3 regions of the Streptomyces sp. CAU 1734 genome follow, and region 2 is predicted to be linked to each of the others. Evidence: riboswitches for the same ligand, from Rfam matches in the RefSeq annotation. Region 2 holds a riboswitch; each other region holds the start of a gene.
What was found. Region 2 has a riboswitch for cyclic di-AMP ahead of AAFN69_RS27005 (C40 family peptidase). Riboswitches for the same ligand answer to the same signal wherever they lie in the genome.
Positions count from the first base shown of each region.

Region 1: another riboswitch for cyclic di-AMP. It lies ahead of AAFN69_RS12625 (LysM peptidoglycan-binding domain-containing M23 family metallopeptidase); the one in region 2 lies ahead of AAFN69_RS27005 (C40 family peptidase).
Region 3: another riboswitch for cyclic di-AMP. It lies ahead of AAFN69_RS03635 (M23 family metallopeptidase); the one in region 2 lies ahead of AAFN69_RS27005 (C40 family peptidase).

Region 1 is NZ_JBDQQP010000005.1:445,817-453,533, forward strand. Features, by position in the region: gene AAFN69_RS12605 (aminotransferase class III-fold pyridoxal phosphate-dependent enzyme) at 1-502, shown strand, start outside; gene AAFN69_RS12610 (XRE family transcriptional regulator) at 590-1,210, shown strand; gene AAFN69_RS12615 (DUF6126 family protein) at 1,250-1,432, shown strand; gene AAFN69_RS12620 (tyrosine-protein phosphatase) at 1,466-2,281, opposite strand; cyclic di-AMP (ydaO/yuaA leader) riboswitch at 2,918-3,073, shown strand; gene AAFN69_RS12625 (LysM peptidoglycan-binding domain-containing M23 family metallopeptidase) at 3,078-4,079, shown strand; gene AAFN69_RS12630 (SGNH/GDSL hydrolase family protein) at 4,261-5,052, shown strand; gene AAFN69_RS12635 (STM4011 family radical SAM protein) at 5,196-6,122, opposite strand; gene AAFN69_RS12640 (STM4012 family radical SAM protein) at 6,167-7,510, opposite strand; gene AAFN69_RS12645 (STM4013/SEN3800 family hydrolase) at 7,507-7,717, opposite strand, start outside.
Region 2 is NZ_JBDQQP010000015.1:105,274-112,990, forward strand. Features, by position in the region: gene bioB (biotin synthase BioB) at 1-181, opposite strand, end outside; gene AAFN69_RS26985 (8-amino-7-oxononanoate synthase) at 386-1,540, shown strand; gene AAFN69_RS26990 (DUF397 domain-containing protein) at 1,668-1,889, opposite strand; gene AAFN69_RS26995 (helix-turn-helix transcriptional regulator) at 1,899-2,762, opposite strand; gene AAFN69_RS27000 (ATP-binding protein) at 3,010-3,441, shown strand; gene AAFN69_RS27005 (C40 family peptidase) at 3,883-4,359, opposite strand; cyclic di-AMP (ydaO/yuaA leader) riboswitch at 4,363-4,562, opposite strand; gene AAFN69_RS27010 (alpha/beta hydrolase) at 5,655-7,256, shown strand.
Region 3 is NZ_JBDQQP010000001.1:858,324-866,040, reverse strand. Features, by position in the region: gene lhgO (L-2-hydroxyglutarate oxidase) at 1-304, shown strand, start outside; gene trmB (tRNA (guanosine(46)-N7)-methyltransferase TrmB) at 795-1,541, shown strand; gene AAFN69_RS03640 (PrsW family intramembrane metalloprotease) at 1,827-3,167, shown strand; gene AAFN69_RS03635 (M23 family metallopeptidase) at 3,418-4,455, opposite strand; cyclic di-AMP (ydaO/yuaA leader) riboswitch at 4,467-4,623, opposite strand; gene AAFN69_RS03630 (PP2C family protein-serine/threonine phosphatase) at 4,911-5,990, opposite strand; tRNA gene AAFN69_RS03625 (tRNA-Met) at 6,225-6,298, opposite strand; gene AAFN69_RS03620 (TipAS antibiotic-recognition domain-containing protein) at 6,456-7,205, opposite strand; gene AAFN69_RS03615 (DUF6596 domain-containing protein) at 7,264-7,717, opposite strand, start outside.

The DNA.
Region 1 (7,717 bases), on a different contig from region 2:
CCTGGTCCACTCCGCCAGCTTCGGCTCCAATGCCCAGGCGATGGCCGCCGGGCTCGCGGTGCTCTCCGTGATCGAGGACGAGGGGCTGGTCGCCCGGGCCCGCGCCACCGGCGATCTGCTGCGCACCCGGCTGGCCGCGCTCACCGGCCGCTATGAGTTCCTGCACGAGGTGCGCGGGCGCGGACTCATGATCGGCATTGAGTTCGGCCGCCCCGACTCCCTCAAGCTCCGCAGCCGCTGGGCGATGCTCCAGGCGGCCCGCAAGGGGCTCTTCGCGCAGATGGTCGTGGTGCCGCTGCTGTCGAGGCACCGCATTCTCACCCAGGTGTCGGGCGACCATCTCGAAGTGATCAAACTGATTCCGCCGCTGATCATCGGCGAACCCGAGGTGGACCGGTTCGTCACGGCCTTCACCGCGGTGATGGACGACGCCCACGCGGGCGGCGGACTGATGTGGGACTTCGGGAAAACCCTGGTCAGACAGGCCATGGCCAACCGCTGACCCGGCCCGGGGCGCCATTGGCAACGGAATTTTGCCTCTGGGGCAAGAAATTTGCCCCAGAGGCAGATTCCTGGCCCAATGGAACACATGCAGAGTCCTCCCGGGGGCCATCCCCCGGACCTTCGGCCGCTCGGCGGGGAGATCCCCGACGAGCTGCCCGATGTGGCGCCCCGGCTGCGCGAACTGCGCCGCCGCCGCGCCCTCACCCTGGAGGCGGCGGCCCGCCGCGCCGGGCTCTCACCGGCGCATCTGTCCCGGCTGGAGACCGGCAGGCGGCAGCCGTCGCTCCCGATGCTGCTCTCCCTCGCCAGAATCTACGGTACGACGATCGCCGAGGTCCTGGGCGAGGCGTCGCCCACCCCCGACCCCGTCATCCGCGCCTCCGGCCGGGAACCCGCGGCGGCCGACGGCTGGACCTACCAGCAGGCCGGCGCCCCCGGCCGGGCCATGCAGGCCCTGCGGCTGTCGGTCCCGTACGGCGCCCAGGGAGATCTGGTCCGGGTGCACCCCGGCGAGGAGTGGATGTACGTCCTCGACGGCCGGCTGCGGCTCACCCTGGGGGAGTCCGTGCACGAACTCGGCCCCGGCGACAGCGCCCATTTCGACTCCCTCACCCCGCACCGGATGGCCGCCGCCGGGCGGGACGGCGCCGAGCTCCTCTTCGTCCACACCCTGCTCCAGAGCCCCGACCTCCATCCGCACGCCTGAACCGGACCCCGGAACGACCGGAATGAAGCGAGGACCGTCATGACCGAGAACACCGCCGCCGCCCCCGTCCCCGAGAACATCCCCGGCGCGGCCGGGCAGCAGCCCGACACCCACGAGTCGAAGTTCCCCCGCGGCGCGATCATCCGGCTCTTCGCCTATCTGATCGCGGGCCATGTCTTCGCGGGATTCCTCTATCTGCTCTTCGAGGTCGGCGCCAAGTGATCCCGGCCGCCCCGGCCCGCCGCGCGCCGGGGATCAGGCGGAGGCGTCCAGCAGCCGCTCCCGCAGCCGCTCGCGCGTCTCGGGGCTGATCCCGAGCCCCTGCGCCAGATAGCGCTCGGTGGTTCCCCAGGTCTGCCCGATCATGTCGAACGCCGCCCGCAGATACTCCGCCCGCGCGTCGAAGAGCGGGCCGAGCAGCTCCATGACCTCCGGCGACATCCCCGTACGGCTGCTGTCCGTGCGGCGCACCAGATAGCGGCGGTGCGGGTCGTTCGACTTCAGATAGTCCGCCTCGATGGCGTCCCGCTCCACCCCGACGGCGAGCAGGGACACGGCTATGGAGAGCCCCGCGCGGTCCTTGCCCGCCGCGCAGTGCATCAGCGCCGGGACGCTGTCCTCGGCGAGCGCGTGCAGGACCCGGCTGTGCTCGGCGGTCCGCTCGGCGATGATCGACCGGTACGACTCGGTCATCCGCGCCGCGCCCTGGCCATCCGCCAGGACCGCCCGCAGCTGCGCCAGATTCCCCGCCCGGACCAGCTCCCAGAACTCCGCGCCGTCGGCCGGGTCGCTCAGCGGTATGTTCACATTGCGCACGCCGGGCAGCTCGACATCGGGCCCCTCCAGCACCAGATCGGCGGAGTTGCGGAAGTCGAAGATGGTGTGGAGACCCAGCGTGCCCAGGAACGACGCGTCACTCTCCGTCGCATGGGCCAGATGACCGCTGCGGAAGAGCCGTCCGTACCGCACCTGCCGGCCGTCCACCGCCGGCAGCCCGCCCACATCGCGGAAGTTGCGGACCCCGGCCAGCTCGGGCTCGGTCGACGGAACCTGCGGCAGCTGCTGCGTCACGGAGTCTCCTGAGGGTCGCTGCCGTCGGCGCTCCTCGCCGACATGGCGTTTTCTCGACGATACGACATTGATTCCTCGGGCAATCATTTTCTTTTCGCGTGAGGAAGCGTTGCCGTGGTGTCACGGGAGCATTGCGGCGATATGGCACACCCGGGGCGCATGCGACGGCACTCGCGGCACACTCCCCGCCGTTCACGCGCGCGCCGCGCTGCCGTGCGCGTGGGTGCGGGATCAGGAGTCCGTACTTCCTCGGCGCTCTGCCCGCACTCCTCCGGATCGTGCCGGGCCGGGCCGCCCGTCACTGGATCCGGCACCACCTGAATGAGGCATTTGTGATTTATGGGCGCTTTGGTGGATTGCGCATAACGCGCCCCATCTGCAAGGGGTTTGGGGCGGTGCTCGTGAGCAGGATCATAGTGGTGACGGTGTGTGGCGGCGACGGGGTGTCGCGGGGCGGGGCAATCGCGATGCCGGTCGGGGAGTTGGCGCCGCGGTCTCGACGGAGAGTGACCGCGGATGCCCCACGGTGATCATGGGGAAGGCGGAAGTGGAAGCGGAGCGGCTTGTTCCGGTCCTCTCCGCTCGTCTACGGTCACGGAAATTCCGGGCGGACCGCCTCATCCTGCCGCCGCCCCGGATTCCCAACCGACATCCACGCGTGGCAGGAGCGGGGGACCCAGGTAGTACGTCGGCCGGGCAACCGGACGGCTCGGGGTGAAGTCGTGCAGCCGCACGGCCGGGCATCTCCAGCCCGAACCCGACAGCTCACCTCGCAGGCGCCGGAGAGGAAAACCCCATGCCCGCAAAGGGTAAGCACCGCCGTCCCAAGGCCGGCACCATCACCCGCGGCCTCGTCGTCGCGAGCACCGGCGGCGCCGCCATCGCGCTTCCGCTTCTCGGCGCGACCGGCGCACAGGCCGCCGAGCCGGCCGCCGCCCCGGCCGCTGTCACCGCCCCCGCCGCGGCCGTCGCGGAGCAGCGCTCCCCGGCCGCCGCCCCGGCGGGGAAGTCCGAGGCGGGCACCTACCGGGTCGTCGCCGGCGACCATCTCTCGGGCATAGCCGAGGACCACGGCGTCACCGGTGGCTGGAAGCAGCTCTACCAGGACAACCGTGCCGCCGTCGGCGGGAACCCCTCCCTGATCCACCCCGGCCTCGAGCTGAGCATCGGCTCCGCCGCCGCGGCCGGCACCCCGGACGCGGAGCGCTCCTCGCGCGACGGCTCGCGGGACGCCTCTCGCAACGCCGGTGCCAACGAGAAGCCCGCCGCCCCGGCCGCCCCCGCCGCCGCCCGGGAGACCTCCGCCCCGGCCGCCGACCCCGTCACGGAGGCTCCCGCTCCGGAGCCCGCCGCCGAGGCCCCGGCCGAGCCGGAGCCCGCCGCCCCCGCCTCCGGTTACACCGCCCCGATCGCCGGTGCCGGCGTCACCACCTCCTACCGCGTCTCCGGCGCCATGTGGTCCAGCGGCTACCACACCGGCATCGACTTCGCCGTGCCCACCGGCACCAGCGTGAAGTCCGTCGGCCCCGGCACCGTGGTCTCGGCCGGCTGGTCCGGCGCGTACGGCAACGAGGTCGTCATCCAGCACACCGACGGCAAGTACTCGCAGTACGCCCACCTCTCCTCCCTCGCCGTCTCGGCCGGCCAGAGCGTGAGCGGCGGCCAGGAGATCGGTCTCGCCGGCTCCACCGGCAACTCCAGCGGTCCGCACCTGCACTTCGAGATCCGCACCGGCTCCGGCTACGGCACGGACATCGACCCGCTGGCCTACCTCCGCGGGCACGGCGTCTCCCTCTGACGCCACGGGCGTCCACCGCGCCTTCCGCCGATCCCCCCGTACCCCCGCCGGTACGGGGGGATCGGTCTTCACCCACGAGTATTCCCGGGTGGGCCGAAAATCACCGGTGGGATAGATCACCCGCCGTCAACCCCTCCTTACGGTCGCGTAGGTCACATCTGTAAGGACAAGATGAGTTCTTGTGGCAGACGATTCGAGAACAGAGACAGAGGGCGGAATCGGGTCGTACGCGGCTATCGGTGACAGCTTCACCGAGGGCGTGGGAGACCCGGGACCCGGTGGAACCCATGTCGGCTGGGCGGACCGTTTCGCGGTTCTGCTGGCCGACCGCCGGCCGGAACACACGTTCCGGTACGCCAATCTCGCGGTGCGCGGACGGCTCCTCGACCAGATCGTCGCGGAGCAGGTTCCGCGCGCGAGGGAACTCGCCCCGGATCTGGTGTCGTTCTGCGCCGGCGGCAATGACATCATCCGGCCGGGCAGCGACCCCGACGATGTGGCCGAGCGCTTCGAGCGCGCGGTGGCGGACCTCACCAATGCCGTCGGCACGGTGATGGTGACCACCGGCTTCGACACCCGGGGCGTGCCGGTGCTGCGCCATCTGCGCGGCAAGATCGCGATGTACACGGCACATGTGCGGTCCATCGCGGACCGCTACGACTGCCCCGTACTGGACCTGTGGTCGCTCAAGTCGGTGCAGGACCGCCGCGCCTGGGACGGCGACCGGCTCCATCTCTCGGCCGAGGGTCACACCCGGGTCGCGCTGCGCGCGGCACAGGTGCTGGGGCTGGAGGTGCCGGCCGACCCCGACCAGCCGTGGCCGCCGCTTCCGCCGCGCGGCACGCTGGAGGGCCGGCGCGACGACATCCACTGGGCGCGGGAACATCTGGTCCCCTGGATCGGCCGGCGGCTGCGCGGTGAGAGCTCCGGCGACCACATCGCGGCCAAGCGCCCGGACCTGCTGCCTCTCTGAGCCCGGACCGCCACCGGCGGCACGGCGGAGCGGCCGACGGCCGGCCCTCGGGGCCCGGCCGGGTGCGGGGCCTCGCGCCGGCCGGCCTCGTGTCTGCCGGCCTCGCGCCGGGCCGGGCGCCCGGCTCCGGCCCGCCGGCGGAGTCACACCGGCGGTGTCATCCGCCCGGGCCGGCCGCCTCCGCCGCCCGGCGGGAGCAGGGTGAGCTCCACCGGCCCAACCGGCCGCCCCCCTGCCGGTATGCGCTCCAGCACCCCGCCCGCGAAGACGTCGTACAGCGGCAGCGACTCCAGATGGACATAGCCGATATGGCAGTCGCAGACCGCGAGCGGACAGGCCCGGGGCCGCAGTGCCCGCCGATAGGAGCCGTCGTACAGATTCCCCAGCTCCTCCCGGACGAAGTGGCAGCGGCGGACCGTGCCGTCCCCGTCCACCGAGAGCACCGACTGCCCGGTCCGGCAGGGCAGCCCGGCCGACCGGTGCGGATCACGGCTGTACGGGAAGAGCGGATCCAGCGCCGTCCACTCGGCGGCCTCGGCGTCCGTGTAGCCCGTCCCCTCCGCGGCGTTCACCCAGAGATAGACCTCCTCGGGGAGATCGGCGCGGAGCCTGCGGGCCGGTTCCAGATGGCCGGGCAGTCCGACCACGCCGACACTGAAGCGGATGCCCCGGGCCGCCAGCTCGCGGCAGCTGCCGAGGAAGCGCTCGTACGGCGTCTCGCCCGGGTGGTAGGTGCACCAGAGCGCCAGAGTCTCCGGATCGGCCTCCGCCAGCCACTCCGTACGGCAGCTGAGATTGGTCTGGATCGCCACCCGGCGCACCTGCGGCAGCCGGGACAGCTCCACCATCGCCCGGCGATACCAGGAGCGGACCAGCCCCTCGCCCCAGGGGGTGAAGAGCACGGAGAGCCGGTCGCCCGGCCGCTCGGCCACCCAGCCGGTGAAGCGCTCCAGCGCGGCCCGGTCGGCACGGAGCACCGCCGGAGGATCCCGCCGCTTGGCGAAGGGACAGTAGGGGCAGTCGTGGTCACAGGAGGCCAGCGGACCCCGGTAGAGCAGCGTCAGCTCCAGCGGGCCTTCCGGTGCGCCCTCGCCGGGCCCGGCCGCCGGGCCGCTCACTTCGACTCGTATTCGGCCATTTTCGCCCGGACGCGGGCGGAGAAGAGCTCGGGGCCCAGTGCGTCCGAGTGGGCCAGACCCTCCTCGCTCAGCCTCAGCAGCCCCGGCCCCGCCGCCGGGTCGAGCCAGCCCCGGGCGGCGAACAGCTCCAGCTCGGCACCGAAATCCTCCCCGGGATCGCCGCCGAACCGGGCGCGGTACGCGGCGGTCTCCATCCCCCCTGCCTGGAGCAGCGACTGGAGCAGATGGCGGCGGCGCCGCTCATCCTCGTCCATCGCATGGCCCACCTCGGCGCGGCTGAAATCCCGGGTGGCGATGTACTCGTCGATGATGCCCCGGACCGCGGTCGTCTCCACGGCGTAGTCGAAGGAGTAGTGCAGATCGGCGGTGTAGGAGCGGGCACCGCAGCCGAGACCGATCATTCCGTCGGTCTGGCAGGCGTAGTCGTCCGGCCCCCGGGGAGGGGCGCCGGCCCGCCGGAACATCCGCATGGAGACCTGCTCGTACCCCTGGGCGCGGAGATGGTCCCTGCCCTCCCGGTAGAGCCGCAGCCGCTGGGCGTCCCACTCCCGCTCCCCGACCGGCTCGCGCCGGCCGAGACCGGTCCCGGGCCGGACATACAGCGGATAGAGATAGAGCTCCTCCGGCTCCCAGGCCAGCGCGGCATCCAGGGAGTGACGCCAGGTCACGGAGGTCTGGCCGGCTATGCCGTAGATCAGATCGATATTGAGGACGGGAATCCGCGCGGCCCGGATCCGGGCGAGCGCCGCCTCCACATCGGCCCGGCGCTGCGGGCGCGCGGCGGCCCGTGCCTCCGCGTCCAGGAAGCTCTGCACCCCGATGCTGATCCGGGTGGCCCCCCGGCCGGCCAGCACGGCGAGCCGGTCCTCGGTGGCGGTGGCCGGCGAGGTCTCCACCGAGAGCGGGACCGCGGTGAGATCCACCCCCATCCGCTTCTCCGCGATGTCACCGAGCCGTTCCAGCTCCCCGGGGCTGAGGAAGGTCGGAGTGCCCCCGCCGAACGCCGCCGTGGTGAAGCGCACCGGTGCGCTGTCCCCGAGCGCCTCGCGCACCTGGGCGGCCTGCCGGTCGAGCGCGTCGAGATAGCGGGTGGCCAGCTCGTCCGGGGCGCCGATCCGGGTGAAGAGATTGCAGAAGCCGCAGCGGATGTCGCAGAAGGGAATGTGGACATAGAGCGAGAGCGCGTCCTTGCGGCCCTCCGCGGCCCAGAGCCCGCTCAGCGCGGGCCGGTCGGGCAGCGCGCGGTAGGCCGTCTTGTGCGGATAGGCGTAGACATAGCTCTGATACGGGCGGATCCGCTGGTCTGTTGTCGTGCTCATCTGTCCGTCTCATGGCGCTCGGGGTGCGGAAGGGCATCGGGACCGCCCGGGGCCCCCGCCGGGTCCGGTGCGGTCTCCGGGGTGCGGGGCTCGCCGGGATCGAGGAAGAACTGCGCGTACGGCACGGTCCACACGGCCGGGTGGCCGATGCGGTGACCGGTGTAACCGTCGTCCCCGTACGCCGTGCCGTGGTCCGAGCAGACGATC
Region 2 (7,717 bases):
TCAGATTGACGAGATAGTTGAGTTTCACCCGCCGCCCGAACCACTGACGGCGTACCCTCCCCGCCGCCGCCACCACATCGAGCAGCTCGTCGTCGGAGGTCGCCAGCACGGCGAGCGCCTCTTCACGGGTCGGCAGCTCGCGCCGCAGCCCTTTCTCCACCAGCGTGTTCAGCAGGTCCATGGCGCCGATCCTGGCCTACCGCGCACGCCCCGCGAAAGGCGGAACCCCACAACAGACGGCTCTCCACGGTGTGCGTATGACCACATTCGCCAGGGGAGCCGCCGCGGTTATGGTCTGTGAGCTGCCTACAAAACGGCCGGCGAGCTCATCGGCGGAACAGGCCCCCGATCACCCCCGACGGACGCACCGGAGGACCGAAGGACCATGCCCCAGGACCCCTTCGGCTGGATCGACGACGAGGCCGCCCGCCGGGACCGCGCCGGTCTGGTGCGCACGCTCAGGCCCCGGCCCGCCGACTCCGGCCTGCTCGACCTCGCCGGGAACGACTACCTCGGCCTCACCCGCCACCCGGAGATCACCGCCGCCGCCGCGGCCGCCGCCCGGCGCTGGGGAGCGGGGGCCACCGGCTCCCGGCTGGTCACCGGCAGCACCGCGCTCCACGCCGAACTCGAAGCCGCGCTCGCCGGCTTCTGCGGCTTCGAGGCGGCGCTCGTCCTCTCCTCCGGCTACGCGGCCAACCTCGCCGCGCTCACCGCGCTGACCGGACGCGACTCCCTGATCGTCTCCGACGCCGCCAACCACGCCTCCATCGTGGACGGCTGCCGGCTCTCGCGCGCCGAGACCGAGATCGTGCCGCACACCGACACCGAGGCGGTCCGCAAGACCCTCGGCGCCCACCCGGGGCGGCGCGCGCTCACCGTCACCGACGCGGTCTTCTCGGTGGACGGCGACGCGGCACCCCTGCCCGAGCTGGCGGAGATCTGCCGGGACCACGGCGCCGCGCTGCTGGTGGACGACGCCCACGGGCTGGGTGTCCTCGGCGCCGGCGGCCGGGGCGCGACGAACGCCGCCGGTATCGCCGGCCGGCCCGGGGTGATCGCGACCCTCACCCTCTCCAAGGCCCTGGGCAGCCAGGGCGGGGCGGTGCTGGGACCGGCCCGGGTGATCACCCATCTCGTGAACACCGCCCGCACCTTCATCTTCGACACGGGACTCGCCCCGGCCGCCGCGGGTGCCGCGCTGGCCGCCCTGCGGCTGCTGGAACGCGAACCCGCGCTCGCCGCGCGGGTCCGCACCGCCGCCGCGGCGCTGCACGGCGGTCTGACCGCGGCCGGGCTGACGGCCGCCCGGCCGGACGCCGCGGTGGTCTCCGTCCGGGCCCCGTCGGCGGGGGAGGCCCTGGTCTGGGCCGCCGACTGCCGTGCCGCCGGGCTGGGCGTCGGCTGTTTCCGGCCACCGTCGGTACCGGACGGCATCTCACGGCTCCGGCTCACCGCCCGCGCCGATCTGACCGGCTCGGAGATCGCCCGCGCGATCGAGACGGTCAGGGCGACCGCGCCGCCCGGCGCGATCGGCTGACACCCGGCACACAGGCACCCAGCCACCCGGCGCCCGGCGTGGTCGGCCGACACCCGGCACACAGCCACCCGGCGTGGTCGGCCGACACCCGGCACACAGCCACCCGACCTCCGCGCCGGCCGGGGGATCAGCCCGTACCCTCCCGCTCCACCGCGCTCAGGAACCGGTCCCACGCGGGCGCCGAGAAGCGCAGCGCCCGGCGGGACACGTCCTTGGAGTCCCGTACGGCGAGGGTCGAGTCGGCCAGCCGGGCCGCCTCGACACAGTTGTTCATCGCGGCGCTGTGACTGCTCCGCCGCCACCGCGCGCGCTGGTGCGAGGGGAAGGGGAACAGACGGTCGTCGGACATGGAACCTCCCTAACCGCCGTCCACGAGTCCGGCGATGAGATCCAAGGATTCGGCCGGTGACAGCGCCCGTGCCCGCATCCTGGTGAAGGCCGCGGCGTACACCGCGAGATCACCTGCCCGTTCGCGGTGGAGGCTACTCGTGAGGTGGTCGAGAACGACCACATCCAGATCGGAAGTCTTCGAGAAAGAGAAGATAACGAAAGGTCCGGCGAGTCCCGCATAGCCACCCGCGGAAAACGGCATGACTTGAATCCGTACCCGCGGAAGGTCCGCCGCCACCGTCAGCGCCCGCAGCTGCTCCCGCATCACCCGGGGGCCGCCGACCTCGCGCCGCAGCACCGCCTCGTCCAGGATCACACTCAGCCGGAGCGGATTCCCCGGCCGGCTCAGCACCCGCTGCCGGGCGATCCGCACCTCCACCAGCGCGCGGACGGTCTCCGCGGGCAGATCCTCCAGGGTCGCCAGGGTCACCGCGCGGGCGTACTCCGGCGTCTGGAGCAGTCCCGGCACCACCGAGGTCTCCAGTGTGCGCGCGGCGCTCGCCTGTGCCTCCAGGCCGATGAAATCGCGGTACTCGGGCGGGAGCAGCCCGCGATAGGCATGCCACCAGCCGCCGCCCGTGGTGTCGGCGGCACCCGCCAGGGCCTCCAGCAGCGCGCGGAGGCCCGGATCGGTGACGTCGTACAGATCGAGCAGCAGCCGCACATCGGCGGCGCGCACACCGCTGTGCCCCGTCTCGATCCGGCTGACTTTCGACTGGTGCCAGCCCGCCAGCTCCGCCGCGCCGCGACTGGTGAGCCGTGCGGCCAGGCGCAGCCGGCGGAGTTCCCCGCCCAGTCTGCGGCGGCGCACCTCGGGGCCGTGATGACGCATGGGGCTCCCTTCCGTCATCTCGTCTGTTCGGTCTGCCCGCGATCAAAATGCGCTTGTGTGCCCAAAAACGGTCTCACGTCGTAGAGTTCACCGCTTTGAGCGACAGATATATGCACATCTTGGTGGATCGCCACCTGTGGCGGGGCATGGAGTGGCAGTCTGGCGCTCAGCGAAAGCCGTGGCCGTCCGCGTAATTCCCCGCTTCGAGTTCGGAGCCCGGCCGCGGTGGGAAAGGGTTGGCGTCGCCATGGCAGACCTTCAGGAAGCCTCCGTCACTCTGCCGAGCGATCCCGCCTCGGTCTCCGCGGCACGGAGATTCGTCACCGATGTGATTCGCGAGTGGGGTCTGCCGGACGGGAGCGAAGCCGTTGACACGATCCGGCTGATCATTTCGGAGCTGACCACCAATGCGGTGCAGCACACTTTCGGCCAGTCGCCGACCTTCACCGTCGAACTGACCCTGGAGCGGGACGACGAGCTGCGCATCGGGGTGACCGACAGCCATCCGCGATGGCCTCAGCGGCTGCCCGCCGCGGTGCGCCAGGACAACGGCCGCGGGGTGGCGATCGTACGGAGCCTCACCGCCGAGTACGGCGGCAGGCTCTCGGTCTCGCCCACCCCGGAGGGCGGCAAGACCGTCTGGATCGTGCTGCCGTGGGCCGCCCCGCACGATCGCTGAGACGGCCGGGGGCACGGAATCCGGGACCGCCCCGGGACAACAGGCGACAGGCTCCCGGACGGTCCGGTACACGGAGGAAAGGGCCCGCGCCGGTGAGGGCGGGCCCATGACCCGGCCGGCGCCGTGCGCATGGCCGCGCGCGGCACCTCCCGCGCCGGCCGCCGGGGCTCATCCGGCGGCGGGCACGGGCGGTGGTGACGGCTCGGGTGCCCGCTCATGGCGGGGCGGAGCCGGCTCACCGGTGGTTCAGGGATGCTCACCGGTGATTCGAGCGGTACTGGCGGTACTGAATGGTTCGGAACTCCCGGCGACCGGTCCGTGAGCGGTGGGGACCGCGCTCACGGCCGGCGGGGCGGTGTTCTCCCCGTGCGCCGGCGTGCGGCGAGCCGGTCCGGCGCCGGACCTGGCTCGTACGCGCCCATCGGATTCAGTGGCCGGCCGTCACCGGACCCGGCCGTACTTGACGCTCTTGGTCCAGATCTTGTCCAGCTTCACCCAGGAGCCCCGCTTGGGCGAGTGCCAGACCTTCCCCTTCCCGGCGTAGATCCCGACGTGGTAGACGGAACCACCGGAGTGGAAGAAGACCAGGTCTCCAGCCTTGCGCGAGGACTTGGAGACGCGATTGGTCTTGTTGAACTGCTGCTGTGCGGTACGCGGGAGCTTCTTGCCCGCCTTCTTGAAGGCGTACAGCGTCAACCCGGAGCAGTCGAAGCGGGAGGGCCCTGCGGCGCCGTACTTGTACGGCGAACCCTTCTTCGACGCCGCCACCTTCAGCGCCTTGCCCGCGTGGGACGACGCGGCGTGGGCCTCGGACGTGCCGCCCGGCACAAGGAACGATCCACCGAGGGCGGCAAGGGTGAGGGCCGATACGGCCCCCGCCCGGCTCATCAGAAACGGGACGGTGTTCTGCGCACTCATGCGCGACCCTTCGTCAGCCGCCTGTGAAGGATGACCTGTCGGGTTCGGGCGGACGAAGGTGCCCGGCCGCATGACGCGGCTTCACCCCGAGGGACTTCCGGACCTTCCGGCATGCCCCGTACTGCTTGGGTCCTCCACTCCTGCCGAAGCACTTCTGTCGACCAGTCATCCGGAGCGGCGGCAGGATTCGGCGTCCGCCCGGACCGCCCCGCCGAGGTGACGGGGGCTTGTCGTCCCAGGGATCTTGACCCACGACGTGCCGGATTTCCGAGCTGAAACGGCGATATGTGAGTTTTAACACCATTGCTCTGTTCAGGTGGACATGCCCCTCACGGAGTCCGGCCATCGACACCTGACCATGCCCGTACCAGCACCGGAATACGGCTCTCCGGAAGATCGAACATCATGATGCGCAACTCGACCGTAGTCGCCAGCCTGGTGGTGCGTACATCAAACGGACTAGCTTTCCTGGTACTCGAACGGCGGTTGACAGGCCCTGGCCCGAACCGCCGGAATGCCCTGCGAGGGGGTGCGGCGACCCGCCGGGCGCCGGCCGGGCCTCTCGGCCGGCCGCGGGGCGGCGGAGGCGGCCCGGCTCGGGAGGGCGGATCCCCCGAGGTGGGCGCGGACTTGCGCGGCGGGGGTCCCGGGTGCGGTGCCGCCGGCGGTGCCGACGCCGTCCGGGCCGGGTGCGGATGGGCCGACGGGGTGCCGGAACGGTCCTTCACACCCCTCTGTCGGATCGATCACATCTGCTCCGAGGCCGGTGATATCACCCCCGGGCACGGCCTCACGGGGTCCGGAGGCGGCCGTCCTCCCGAAGCGCGGGCCGGTGCCGCGCGCCGGGGGAGCACGGCAGCGGACTCCGGCCGGCGTTCCCCGGCGGATGAGCACCGGAGCCGCGCCGGGGCGATCCCGCCCGAGCCGTTCCGCCGGAGCGCGCCGCCGGACCGCGCGGGCATCCGGCCACCCCGTGCGGGCATCCGGCCACCCCGCGCCGCGCCGCCCGCGCCGGACCGCGCGGCAACCGCTCCCTCCCGGGCCGGTGTTCGCCCGCCGCGGTCCGCGTCCGCCCGCCGGTGGGCGAACCTGGCCGAAAGGGGATGGCTGGTTGTGCTCATGTCCACCCCCTCCCGGGTATGCACCGCTCAGCGGTACTTCACGCTCCGGCTATCGGTTCGGTAAAGAAACATTCGTTCGATCTGTTGCCGATGGCCCCCTGGGCGCAAGGATCACCCGAGAACTCGGCGGGACGGTGAAGATCCCGGCGGGACAGCGAGGAAGAGGGGTACTCCGTGAAACGCACAGCGGTGCTCGGTTCGGCCGGCACTCTGATAGCGGGCACACTCATCGCGGGCGCGGTGGCGGCGCCGTCCGCCAGTGCCGACGCAGGGCGCGGCAGTTCCGTACAGACCGGTCAGAGCAGCTGGTCCGAGGAGCGCGGGGTGCGGATCGCCGCGGAGCGGGCCGCCGCGAAGGGCATCGCCTGGGCCGACTGTCCCGCCGACTGGTCGCTGCCCAAGCCCATCCAGTGCGGCACGGTCACCGTGCCGCTGGACTACGCGCACCCGGACGGCCGGCAGATCACCGTCGCCGTGGACCGGATCGGCAACACCGGCACCAAGGAGGAGCGCCAGGGCGCTCTCCTCTACAACCCCGGCGGCCCCGGCGGCTCGGGTCTGCGCTTCCCGGTCCGGGTCACCAGCAAGAACCCCCTCTGGGCGAAGACGGCCAAGGCGTACGACTTCGTGGGCTTCGACCCGCGCGGTGTCGGCCGCTCCACCCCGATCTCCTGTGTCGACCCGCAGGAGTTCGTCAAGGCCCCCAAGGCCGACCCGGTCCCCGACAGCGAGGCCGACAAGCTCGCCCAGCGCAAGCTCGCCGCCGAGTACGCGGCCGGCTGCGCCGAGCGCAGCGGCTGGATGCTGCCGCACATGACCACTCCGAACACCGCACGCGACCTCGATGTGATCCGGGCCGCCCTCGGCGAGAAGAAGCTCAACTTCATCGGTGTCTCCTACGGCACCTACCTGGGAGCCGTGTACGGGACCCTCTTCCCGGGCCATGTCCGCCGGATGGTCATGGACAGCGTGGTCAACCCGTCCAAGCAGAAGATCTGGTACGAGGCCAACCTCGACCAGGACGTCGCCTTCCAGATGCGCTGGGAGGACTGGACCACCTGGATCGCCAAGAACGACGCCGTCTACCGCCTCGGTGACACCCGGGACAAGGTCGAGGCACAGTGGCTGAAGCTCCGTGCCGCCGCCAAGGAGTCGCCGCTCGGCGGGGTCGTCGGCCCGGCGGAGCTGATCAGCTTCTTCCAGGGCGCGCCCTACTACGACTCCGCCTGGGCGCCCACCGCCCGGATCTGGAGCAAGTACGCGGCCGGTGACACCCAGCCGCTCATCGACGCCGCCTCCCCGGACCTCTCCGACACGGCCGGCAACATCCGCTCCGAGAACAGCAACGCCGTCTACACGGCCGTGGAGTGCGCGGATGCCAAGTGGCCCACCAAGTGGCAGCGCTGGGACCGGGACAACACCCGGCTCCACCGTGACTACCCCTTCATGACCTGGGCGAATGCCTGGATGAACCTTCCCTGTGCCACCTGGCCCGGCAAGCAGCACACCCCGGTCAACGTGAAGACCGGCAAGGGTCTGCCGGGCGTGCTGATCGTGCAGGCCGCCCGCGACGCGGCCACCCCGGTCGGCGGCGCCCATGAGCTCCAGAAGCGGTTCAAGGGCTCGCGCCTGATCCTGGAGAAGGACGCCGGCTCGCACGGTGTGACCGGGCTGACCAACCCCTGTGTCAATCAGCGGGTGGACGCCTACCTCCTCGACGGCACTCTGGACAGCGCCAATGTGACCTGCGACCCGCACGCGGCCCCGAAGCCGTAGCGGGTCCGCCACAGACCGGCGGGGCGGTGCGGCGCGCACCGCCCGCACCACCCCGCCCCCACGGCACCGCCTCTCCACGCCGATGGGCGCGATCCGGCCGGTCCGGATCGCGCCCATTCGTGTTCCGGACCTCAACATCCCCTTGTTTTCGTTCAGTTCCGGCCACCGAAGCCATCGAAAGCGTTTGCCTTTCGCCCACCGCGTCGTTATGGTCATCCGGTCCTGTTGTCTCCGATTGAGGTGGACGTTGCGTATCTGAGGTCTGCGATCACCGCGCCGTACGGCCCTTCGCCGTACGCCAGTCATGTGTCAGCGGCTCTTCACGCCGCCCATGGCTCAGCGCAGTTGCGACCTCGGTGCATGAGATCCGTCCCCGGTCCATCGGACCGCCGGACCATCCCGTTCTTCTCTCTCCCGGTCGCCGTGTGGTGCTCGCTCACGAAGCCCCCCATCCGCCGCGC
Region 3 (7,717 bases), on a different contig from region 2:
GCGCAGACTCCTTCCCGAGGTGACCGAGGACTGGCTGCGGCCCGCCTCCTCCGGGGTGCGGGCGCAGGCGGTGCTGCGGGACGGCACGCTCGTGGACGACTTCCTGATCCAGGAGTCCCCCCGCGCGGTGCATGTGCTGAACGCCCCCTCGCCGGCGGCGACGGCGGCACTGCCCATCGGCAGGGAGGTGGCCGAGCGGGCGCTGGCACAGCTGCGCGCGGCCCCGTCCCGGCCGTCGTCCTCGGCGGCCACTCCCGGCCGGCCGGGCACCTGGCGGCGAAGACAGTACCCGCGAGCATCCTGAGCAGGGCTTTCGCCGGGACCTTCCGCCGGGGCCGTTCCCCGGGGCCGTCTGGCCGGGACCTTCCGCCGGAGGGTGAAGACGGATAGCGCCGGAGGGGCCGTCGCCGGGGAGGGCCGCCGGGGAGGGACACGCTGCGGCAGGTCTCATCGGCGGGTCTCATCAGAGGGCCGCTCCCGGCGGCACGGCCTCCGGCGGCCGGGGCCGGCCCGGGGCCGGGGGGTATCCCCGGGTGGATCCCCTTCGGCGGGGGCACTCCGGTGGCCCATGGGGCCATGGATTCCCGGCGGGGTCCGGGCGGCGGGCTCCCGCTCTCCGGGGCCGGGGCGCCGGCCGGCTCACCGCGGGGTCCCGGGCGGGACGGGAGCCGGACGGGCCGGGCGGCATGCGCCCGTAGAATCGGAGCACTGTGTCCAAGCTCCGAAACCACACCCCGAACGGTCCCGCCGCCGCTCCCCCGGTCGAATCCGCCGATGGGGCCGCCGCCGGACCCATCCGTGACCGCAGCGAGCCGCGCTTCCCGGGCGGGCCCGTCGCCGACCCCGCCGGATCGCATCACGAGCGGCGAATCCGCAGCTTCCAGCCCCGGCGCAGCCGGGTGACCACCGGGCAGGGGGACGCCCTCCAGCGGCTGTGGCCGGTGTGGGGCATCGAGATCGACGGGCGGCGGGTGCTCGATCCGGCCGCGATGTTCGAGGGGCTGCCCGTCGTCCTGGAGATCGGGTTCGGCATGGGCGAGGCCACCGCGCGGATGGCCGGCGACGACCCCGGCACCGGAATCCTCGCGGTCGATGTGCACACCCCGGGGCAGGGCAATCTGCTCGGTCTGGCGGAGCGGAACGGCCTCACCAATGTCCGGGTGGCCAATGGTGACGCGATCATCCTGCTCCGCGAGATGCTGCCGGAGCACTCGCTCGACGGGGTGCGGGTCTACTTCCCCGACCCCTGGCACAAGAAGCGGCACCACAAGCGCCGGCTGATACAGCCCGAGTTCCTCGACCTGGTCGCACGGCGGATGAAGCCCGGCGCGATCCTGCACTGCGCCACCGACTGGGAGCCCTACGCCGAGCAGATGCTGGAGGTGCTCACGGCGCATCCGGCGTTCGAGAACACCACCGCGGACGGCGGCTTTGCGCCGCGCCCTGCTTTCCGGCCACGTACCCGCTTCGAGGGGCAGGGCCTGGACAAGGGTCACATCGTGCGTGATCTGCTCTTTCAGCGGGTAGTCGACGGCGAGTAGGGGTCGGCGGCACGCCTGGCTCCGGAAACACCATCGCCAGTTGTCAGTGCGCGTCGTTAGGGTCGTCGGGTGTCAGAGCCGTCCCCGCACCATCAGCACCCTCAGCCCGCAGCTCCGGGGCCGCCGCCGCGACCGGTGTCCGCCCGGGAGCCGGTCCGTCCACCGCCGGAGCCCGCCGCTCCGGATCTCGCCGCCACCCCGGACCCCAGAACCCCGGGCCTCAGGACCCAGGAACCCCCGCCCCGGGAACCCGGAGCCCACGGACCCGGAATCCCGGACCCCGGAATCCCGGACCCCGGAACCCCGGGCCCCGGGGCGACGGGCCCCGCCGTACCCGCATGCGCGCAGCAGCCGCTCTTCGACGCGGTGCCCGATCGGGCGCGCTGGCGTTACAAGCCCCGGCGGGCCTCGCGGCTCTGGCACAGCAAGGTGATCCGGGCCGGAGTGCTGATCACCCTGCTCGCGCTCTGCGCGCTGGTGATCCTCGCCCTGGTGCGGGAGGAGACCGGCACCACGGGCTTCCTCGTCGGGCTCGGGCTCGCCGTACTGCCCGTGCCGCTGCTGGTCGCCGCCTTCCGCTGGCTGGACCTGGTCGATCCCGGCCCCTGGCGGAATCTGATCTTCTCGTTCTGCTGGGGTGCGTTCGCCGCCGCTCTCGTGGCGATCCTGGCGAACACCTTCGCCACCCAGTGGATAGCCACCAACACGGCCGACGCGTCGAACGCGCACAGTCTCGGCGCCACGGTCATCGCGCCCGTGGTGGAGGAGACCGCCAAGGCCGCCGCCGTACTGCTGATCTTCCTCTTCCGCCGGAGGGACTTCACCGGCATCGTGGACGGAGTGGTGATCGCGGGATTCACCGCGATCGGCTTCGCCTTCACCGAGAACATCCTCTATCTGGGCACGGCCTTCGACGAGGACCAGACACTCGGGTACTCGGGTCTCTCCTCGACGACGGCCGCGACCTTCTTCGTACGCATCGTCATGTCGCCGTTCGCCCACCCGGTCTTCACCGTGCTCACCGGCATCGGATTCGGGCTCGCCGCGCTCGCCGCCCGCCGGCGGCAGCGGATCCGCCGGATCGCGCTGCCGGTGCTGGGTCTGCTGCTCTCCATGGTGATGCACGCCCTGTGGAACGGCTCGGCGTCCTACCTCGGGCCGTGGGGCTTCCTGCTGGTGTACGCGTTCGTCATGATCCCCGCCTTCGTACTGCTGACCTGGCTCGCCATCTGGGCCCGGCAGCGCGAGCTGCACACCCTGGCCGTCACCCTGCCCGCCTATGCGGCGGCGGGCTGGCTCGCCCCGTCCGAGCCGCAGGCGCTGTCCTCGATGAGGGCGCGGAACACGGCCAAGGACTTCGCCCGGCGGATGCACGGCCCGGCGGCGGTCCATCCGGTCGCCGAGTACCAGCGGTTCGCCACCGCGCTGGCGTTTCTCCGTCACCGCGCGGCCAGGGAAGCGGCCGGTCCGGACTTCACGGCGCGGGAGCAGGAGCTGCTGCACCACATGTGGCAGCGGAAGGCGGTGGCCTCCCCGGCACTGACCTACGCGGCGCGCGTCACCGGCCGGGTGCGGGTGCCGCCGCCGCACCGGGATTACGAGATACCCAACCCCTACCGCGTCTGAGGGCGGCGGGCCCGGCAGGGCGGGAGCGGGGGAAGTGCCGGCGGTGCGGGCGCGAAAAGACCGGCAGCCCTGACGGCGGGGGGTGCTCGCCAGGACTGCCGGGGTGAAAGGGCCCGCACCGCCGTGACCACGGCGAGCGCGGGGCTGCCGCGGACACCCGCCGGCCGATCGCGATTCCGGCACCGGGCGGTGCCGTGAGGACCGGCCGGCCGGCCGGTCCCGCGGGGACGGGCGGTGGTGCGCGGGACGGTCAGGGGTTGAGGCCGTTGCTCCGCATCCAGGACAGCGGGTCGACGGCCGAGCCGCCACCGGTCTTGACCTCCAGGTGGAGGTGCGAGCCGGACGAATTGCCGGTCGAGCCGACGCGTCCGATGGTCTCGCCCGCGCCGACCTTCTGGCCCGCGCTCACCGACATCGAGGAGAGGTGTGCGTACATCACCTCGGTGCCGTTCGACAGCTTGAGCACGATGTTGTAGCCGTACGAGCTGTGCCAGCCGGCCGACTTGATGGTGCCGCTGGTGACGGCCTTCGCCGGGGTACCGGTCGGAGCCGCCATGTCCAGGCCGGTGTGGTAGCCGGAGGACCACATCGGGCCGCTCTGGCCGAAGGTGGCGGTGATCGTGTACGAGGAGGTGGGGAGGACGAAGCCCTTCGCGAGCTTGGCCTTCTCCTTCTCCTTGGCCTTGGCCTCCGCCTCGGCCTTCTTCTTGGCCTTCGCCTCGGCTTCGGCCTTCTTCTTGGCCTTCGCTTCCGCCTCCGCCTTGGCCTCGGCCTTCTTCGCGGCGGCGGCGGCCTTCGCGGCTGCGGCGTTCTCGGCGGCGGCCCTGGCGACCGCCTCCGCCTCGGCCTGCTGCTGCTCGGCCTGCTGGAGGATCCGGGAGCGGAGCGCCTCACCCGTGCCGGGCTGGGTGGCCGCGCCGATCTCCTCGGTGGCACCCATGGCGGTGAGAGCGGAGGTCTCGTCGGCCGAGCCGCCGTCGTCCATGAGGGAACCGACGTCGGGAAGGGAGTCGGCGATCGAGTCGGGGAGCGATATCGACACGGCGGGCTTGCTCTGCGCGGTGGCGATGCCGCCCGCGCCGACCGCCGCGATCACGCCGACGCCGAGCACCGTGGAGCTGCGGGCGAATCCGCCGCGCTGCTTGAGCACGCGGTGCCGGTGACGGCCGCGCACCGGACGGACGGTCTCCGCCGTGGGGTTCCACTCGCCGACGGACCGTTCGGCCCCGTCTTGGCTGAAGACACCGGATTTGAACGGCGCTTCCGGGGCAGGGGTGTTGGACGCCACTGAGGCGTGCTCCTTTCCTTCCTTCTCGCCTACCGGGTTAGCTGACGGGTTCGGAGCAGGAAGGTCTCCTACCGGCCTCACACACCGCGAACTGCGCGGCAAATGAAGCCCGATTCACCCCAATTGGTGGGTCCCCGGTTCCCTTGCGGGATTCGGCGCGTGCGCGCGGCGCCGCCCTGACGACGACTGTGACGACCGCGCTGCGTTATCGAACGTTAATAGAGACTCCAGTCGTATTCCAAGTTTTTCCGAGTGATCTTTAATCTCTTTGCCATGGACTTAACGGGACACAAGCGTCCGGAGTCGGGCGACTTGAACGGCCGCCCGTAAACCCATCAGATCTGACGGCATATCAATTGTTATCAGAGGGGTGCACTCCGGCTACGCAACGTATTCGCGGTGGTTCCGGCCGGCGCGGCGTCGCGGCGGGCCGGGGCTTCACGGCCGACCGGTCGTCACGGCGGGCCGGGGGGCGGCTCCGCATCCGCCCGCCCCTCGCCGGGACGGGCCACCGCGAGCAGTGCCATGTCGTCGGTGGTCCCGCCGCCCGAATGCCTGCGGACATCGTCGACCAGGGCGTCCAGCAACTCGCCCGGCCCCGGGAAGACACGGCCGGCGAGCCATTCGCCGGGCTCGTAGAACACCCCCCGGGCATCCCGCGCCTCGGAGAGCCCATCGGTGTAGATGAGCAGGGTGGCCCCGGGCGGCAGCGGATACTCCTGCGCCCGGTCGGGCCGGTTCCCCAGCTCCCCCATGGAGAGCGGGAGCGCGTACTCGGCCGGTTCCAGAGAGCCGAGTACGCCGTCCTCGTACAGCATCAGCGGTGCCGGATGGCCCCGGTTGACCATCCGGACGATCCCGGCACCGCGCGGGATCTCGGCGAGCACGGCGGTGGTGAACGCCTCGAAGGCGTCCAGGGTGTCCCGGCGGCGCGCCTCCCGGTTGAGCGCGCGTTCCAGCCGCTCGGTGACCCCCTCCAGCGATCTCTCCTGTTCGGCCGCCTCCCGGAAGGCGCCGATCGCGATGGCCACCGCCTCGACCGCGCCGAGTCCCTTGCCGCGCACATCCCCGACGACCAGCCGTACGCCATGGGGTGTGTCCTGTACGGCGAAGAGGTCCCCGCCGATGAAGGCGTCGGCGACGGCGGCCTCGTACCGTGCGGCGATCCGCAGGCCCCCGATCCGCTCGGCGGGGGTGGGCAGTACGGCGCGCTGGGCGGCCTCGGCGATGACCCGGGCGGAGGCGAGCCGTTCGCTGCTGCGCCGGATGACCCGGTTGATCAGCAGCGCGAGACCCGAGACGGTGATCACGGTCACCAGCTCGGTATAGGTCGTCGGCTCGGCGACCGAGTCCTTGAGCCCGTGCAGGCCGACCACGCCCAGGGTCGAGGCGATACCGGTGAAGAGGGTGGTGCGCCAGGAGAAGAAGGGGGCGGCGATCAGCGGGGCCGCCGTGAACATGGGCGCCGCGGTGAACATCGGCGGGGTCAGGGCGTCGAAACAGACAGCGCCGATGATCATCAGCGCGGGCAGCATACGGACGAATCGGCGGGCGCCGACTCCCCCCGGCTGCTCCTCGCTCCCCAAGGCTGCTCTCCTGACCGGTCCGCCCACGGCTGCGGACACGGTTCCCGCGCCCCCTCCAGGCTGGCGGGAACGGGGCGGAGTGGCGAGCCACCGCCGTCCAACCGGGCGAACGGAGGCGAACGGGCAGCGCAAAATGACCACGGCCCGGTACTCAGGTGATGAGTACCGGGCCGTGATCTTCAGTAGCGGGGACAGGATTTGAACCTGCGACCTCTGGGTTATGAGCCCAGCGAGCTACCGAGCTGCTCCACCCCGCGCCGTTGAACACAACCTTACGCCATCCGAAGCAAGATCCACGCCACTTTCCGCGGGGGCCGCGGAATCGCCGGAAATCCGGCCGCGCGGGGAACGGGCGAGCGGTGGGCGAGGGCGGACGCGGGCCCGTCACCGAGGGCGGCCCGCGTCCGCCGCGGCTCACTCGTCCGAGAGCTGCGTCTCCCCGTACACCCGCATCGCATCGCGGATGAACACCGCCGTCCCCTCGCCGTGCCGGTCGTAGACCTCGGTGAACCGCTCGTCGGCCACGTACATCTCGCCGATGCCGATGAACCGGCACCGGCCCGGCGCCTCCACCGCGGAGAGCCAGACGTACTGCCGCCGGGCGAGTTCCTGGGCCGGCGCGCCGTCCGGCGCCCCGCCCTCCCGCAGCAGCCGGGCGAAGTCCCGGGCGATGGCGGTCTGCTCCTCCAGATACTCCCGCCGCTCCCGCTCGCCGAGCGCACGCCACCACTGGTCACCGCGCCGATACGCGTCCCGCCCCCAGCGCTCGGTCACCTCCTGTTCGTACGGTGTGTGGTCGAAGCCGTCGAACACTTCCTCGGCCATGAGTTCTTCCCCTCGCTCGGTCTTCCGGAGAGTGGTCCGCACCGAGGCGATCTGCCGGCCCACTCTTTCGCGCTCCTGTTCGAGCAGCTTCAGATGGACGCGGAGCGCGGCAGCGGTGTCCCGCTGGCCGGCCAGCACCTCGGCGATGGCGGGCAGTCCGAGCCCGAGCTCGCGCAGCAGCAGAATCCGCTGGAGCCGTATCAGCTCACGGGGGCCGTAGTAGCGATAGCCGTTGGCCCCCACCCGGCTGGGCCGCAGCAGACCCAGCTCGCCGTAGTGACGCAGGGTGCGGCTCGTCGTACCGGCCCGGCGCGCGATTTCCTGGATCGACCACTCCATGTCCCGAACGGTAGATCTTGACGCTGCGTCAAGGTCAAGGACGGGCGCGCACCGGCCGTCAGGGCAGCAGACGGGCCGCCTTCCGGCGCAGATAGCGGGCCTCGGGGATGCTGAGCGTGCGCTCGGCCGCCAGCTGGTACGCGGATCGCGCGCCCGCCCGGTCGCCGGCCCGCTCCAGCAGATGGGCCCGGACCGCGTCCAGCCGGTGGTGCCCGGCCAGCCGCTCCGCGAGCCGGTCGGTCTCGGCGAGCGCCGCCTCGGGCCCGTGCACCATCGCCACGGCCACCGCCCGGCTCAGCTCCGCCATCGGGTCGTCCGGAGCCATCCGTACGAGCAGGTCGTAGAGGGCGAGGATCTGCGGCCAGTCGGTGGCGGCGGCGGTCGCGGCCTCGTCGTGGAGGGCCGCGACGGCGGCCTGGAGCTGGTACGGCCCGGCCGGCCCCTGGGACAGGGCCTCCTCCACCAGCGCGGAACCCTCGCGGATGGCCGCCCGGTCCCAGCGGGTGCGGTCC